One region of the Marinomonas gallaica genome, then DNA from elsewhere that is predicted to be linked to it. Evidence: predicted binding sites of a transcription regulator. Region 1 holds the regulator's gene; the other holds the start of a gene.
What was found. The regulator FNR, encoded in region 1, switches genes on or off when oxygen is low (the NO sensors DNR and NnrR bind a similar motif). The targets are predictions, from matches to a motif close to TTGATNTANATCAA.
Positions count from the first base shown of each region.

Region 2: the regulator FNR is predicted to act here: its motif matches at 1,053-1,066, upstream of ACPUEK_RS07915 (OmpW family outer membrane protein).

Region 1 covers NZ_CP187511.1:2,822,135-2,824,340, reverse strand. Annotated here, with positions in the region: gene ACPUEK_RS13335 (adenine phosphoribosyltransferase) at 1-504, opposite strand, end outside; gene fnr (fumarate/nitrate reduction transcriptional regulator Fnr) at 531-1,292, opposite strand; gene hemN (oxygen-independent coproporphyrinogen III oxidase) at 1,323-2,206, opposite strand, start outside.
Region 2 covers NZ_CP187511.1:1,689,018-1,691,223, reverse strand. Annotated here, with positions in the region: gene mdoH (glucans biosynthesis glucosyltransferase MdoH) at 1-848, shown strand, start outside; gene ACPUEK_RS07915 (OmpW family outer membrane protein) at 1,131-1,739, shown strand; gene ACPUEK_RS07910 (porin family protein) at 1,976-2,206, shown strand, end outside.

The sequences.
Region 1 (2,206 bases):
GTCCATTTCTTGGATTTTCGCGCTGCCACCAAGGTCCGGTAAGTCAATGATCGCAGCCACTTCTTTAATGTTAGCGCCTTGCTGTTTTAACAAGCTCATAGCGGCAACAAGCGTGCCGCCTGTCGCGATCAAGTCGTCGAACAATAGAACTTGTGCACCCGCTTCAACAGCACCTTCTTGAATTTCTAATTCTGCGCTGCCGTATTCCAAATCGTAGCTTTGCGAGATCGTTTTGCCTGGTAACTTACCCTTTTTACGAACAAGAACTAGAGGTTTACGTAATTCGTAAGCTAATACGGATGCGATCAAGAAGCCACGAGCATCGATACAGGCTATGTGAGTAATATCACTATCAATGTAGCGGTGTACATAAGCATCAACCACCATACGCATTCCTTTTGGATTGCTGAAAATTGGTGTGATATCACGAAAGCTGATGCCCGGCTTTGGCCAGTCTTCAATAGTACGAATTAGAGACTTAAAGTAAAAGTCGTCAAAGAGCATAGATAAACCTTAACTAACTGGTTAAATTAAACGTGCTCAATGGTAGCACATTCTCCCGCGGCCCCGACAAGTTTCTCCATTTCAGGAAGATTGACGATGGAAATTTCTTTGCCATCAACATCAATCAAACCGTTCTTTTGGAAACGTGTCATAACGCGACTAACTGTCTCAACCGCTAAGCCTAAGTAGTTACCAATTTCACCACGAGACATCGATAAACGGAAGGAAGTTGCTGAGTATCCACGCTTTTTAAAACGGTGTGACAGGTTTAACAGGAACGAGGCTACTTTTTCATCTGCATTTTTCTTGCCTAACAGCACCATCATCTGCTGATCGTCACAAATTTTACGGCTCATTAAGCGAAAAAGTTGATGTTTTAAAGATGGGATCTGTGAAGACAGCTGTTCAAGGTGCGAAAAAGGAATTTCACAGACTGTCGTTGTTTCAAGCGCTTTGGCTGAAATAGGGTAGTGATTATCATCGATACCACTAAGGCCAACAAGTTCACTTGGACAGTAGAACCCCGTGATCTGTTCTTCGCCAGAGTTAGTGATGTTAAATGTTTTTAGTGTGCCTGTACGAACTGCAAATACGGAGTTGAATTCTTCACCTTGATGAAACAGCAACTCGCCTTTCTTCAATGGTCGTTTTCGCTCGATGATTTGGTCTAGACGATTCACGTCTTCGTCCGCTAATGCAATTGGCAAACATAATGCGCTTAAGCTGCAATTCTGACATTGTGATGTCAGTTTACTGCTAAAACGATTGTTTGAGTTAGAAATTGCCATGTTAACTCTCCCTGAGCTCGATCGGGTAATTTATATAACTTTAGAAAAATTTGACTGGGTTGTGAGGTATTTATCGAACGCCATGCATACGCAGCGTACGAGTAATCGACCTACTTCCGTTATTTTTATATGTACTTGATTATTTTCATGATAGACGGTTATGACACCATCTTCCTCTAGATTCTTTAGGGAATCCAGTTCTGCTTCGAAATATTCGAGAAATCTAATACTAAAGGCTAATTCAATGTCTTGGCTATTTAATTCGTTATGACATAGTAGTTGCATGATAGCAGAGTGACGAATGCGATCATCTAAACTGCTGATATAGCCTTTCATAATCGCTAATTGGCCGTTTTCGATGCTATTTTGGTAGAGCGAAAGGTCGGTATGATTTTGGAAATAGGCTTCCCCAACCTGACTGATAGCAGAGACTCCAAATGCCAATAAGTCTGTTTCAGCATGGGTGGTGTACCCTTGAAAATTGCGTTGTAGATGACCTTCTTGTTGTGCTTTTGTTAATGTGTCATCGGGCTTGGCGAAATGATCCATACCAATATAAACATAGCCAGCGCGCGTGAGTTTATCAATGCTTAACTTTAGCAGTGCCAGCTTTTGGTCGGGTGAAGGTAAGTCTTCATCCAATATTCGTCGCTGCGGTGCGAAGCGCTGCGGTAAATGGGCATAGTTAAACACAGAAATTCGATCTGGAGACAGTTCAATGACCTTATCTAAGGTATCTTTAAAACCTTCTAAGGTCTGTTTAGGTAAGCCGTAAATTAAATCGAAGTTTACTGAGCGGTAGCCTAGCTCACGCACATCTGCTAATACATCGTTCACAAGCTCTAACGGTTGAATTCGATGAATGGCTTTTTGAACGTCATGATTAAAATCTTGAATGCCTAAGCTCACTCGGT
Region 2 (2,206 bases), 1.1 Mb from region 1:
GTAACTTATCGCTTTTCCCAAACTGGCCAGTATTTGACTTTGAAAAAGCTCGATCACTGTTTGTGCTTTCCATGGCGCTAGTATTAGCTCCTAAACTTTTTGGCTGGCTTAATGCCATGCTTCATTGGCGCCAGTGCCGAAAATTTGGCGGCCCAATCATGTTGACATTGGACACATTACTAGAGGTCCTTGTCTCTGCATTGTATGCCCCTATTCTGATGTTCTCTCAATTCCTCGTCGTAATGGATGTCCTTAAAGGAAGAGACAGCGGCTGGAAGCCTCAATCGCGTGATGACGGTGCTAATAAATGGTCTGAAACGACCCGCGCTCATATTTATCACACTATTTTTGGTCTACTTCTAGCTGCAAGCGCCTATTTTTTAAGCGCACAATTATTTTATTGGTCTCTACCTATCACATTCGGACTTATTTGCTCTATTCCCTTGTCTTGGTTAAGTGGTGGCGCTAAACGCGGTAACTTGCTATCGAAACTTGGCTTACTAAAAGGTCCAGAAGAACGACGACCAACAGCCATCGTTAAACGACTTGAGCAAAAAATACATCAATTAGATCAGAATAATCCGCTAGACTTGGATCAAGACGTGCCACTTAAAAGCTACATCGACAATGTCAGCTTTTACACGTGGCACTTAGCTCAGTTACCGGAGCAGGAAGGCCAACAATTCGACCGTCATAAAGTTTGCGCCGCTTGGCAAATAGAGAACAGCGACAGTATTGAAGAGCTTATGAGTCATTTAAATGAACAAGAGCATCTGGCCATTATCAAATACCGATCCCTATTCGTGAAGTTGCAGAAGTTTTTACCAAAAAATAAGGCCTGCGCCTAATCCCCAAAACCGCTACGCTGTAGCGGTTTTTTTTTATACTGAAGCACACAGATATAACCACTATGATGTGTATTTCTAGGTTAATATAAAAAAGAATGAATCACGCATAACTTCAGTAAGTGGCGCTTACCTCTCCCCATTCAGCCTATTTTCATGACATAGATTAATAAATATCTCTTATTGAACACACGTATCTCTCATAAATTGATCTAGGTTAATTTCTTTATTCTGCTAAGGCGTATGGTTAGCACATCTTACTTGCGTCCATCAGGAGACTTTGATATGAAATCTGTAACTAAATTCGCTCTACTTTCTGCTGCAATCGTTAGCGCACCATTCGCTATGGCTCACGAAGCGGGTGATATGTTTGTTCGTGGCGGTCTAATCAATGTTATGCCAGACGAAAGCAGCACTGGTCTTGACCTTAGTGTGGGCAACGATCTTCAAGTTGGCCTAACAGCAACCTACATGTACTCTGATAATGTCGGTATTGAATTGTTGGCAGCTACGCCATTTACTCACGATGTTACGCTAGCCGGTGCAGGTAAAATCGGTGAAGTGTCTCACCTTCCGCCTTCATTGATGGCGCAGTACTACTTCGGCAATGCTGAAAGCACTGTACGTCCTTACGTAGGTGCAGGCTTGAACTACACCGTTTTCTTCGATGAAGAAACAACGGGCGCCATTGCCGGTACTGATCTTGACCTTGATAACTCGTTTGGCCTAGCGCTTCAAGCTGGTGTGGATTACAACATCTCTAAAAACTTGTTTGTAAACGCATCTCTTTGGTACATGGATATCAGCACTGATGTGAAACTCGATGGTGTTAAATCTGCTGAACTTGATATCGACCCACTAGGCTTCATGGCAAGCGTTGGCTACACTTTCTAAGCATTGATTCGCTGCTTATGCTTTTATAAAGCCCTAATGGCATACCATTAGGGCTTTTTTACGCCTTAAAAATATGTCAAGAAACACCCAAATCACTACTACTTTGGCAACTTCATGCATATAACCTGAAGCAACAGCACATAAAAAAAGAAGACGTCGCACTTTGTATTTACTCCATTTCTAATTCGGTCAACACTGAAATAGTTCAAACCAAATTGGTCACAAGGAGTAATACAATGAAAAAAGTAATGCCTATTTTAGCAAGCACCCTTGCCCTTACATCTTTTGCATCGGTTGCTCAGGCTCAAGACTGGAGCACGAATGAAAGTGGCTTATACGTTGGTGGTAATTACGGCTACCTTAAAGTAGATGGTGATGATGACTTCGATGACAACAACGACGTTTGGCAAGGTTTAATTGGTTACCGCTTTAATCAGTATATGGCATTAGAGGGTGGTTACACGGAC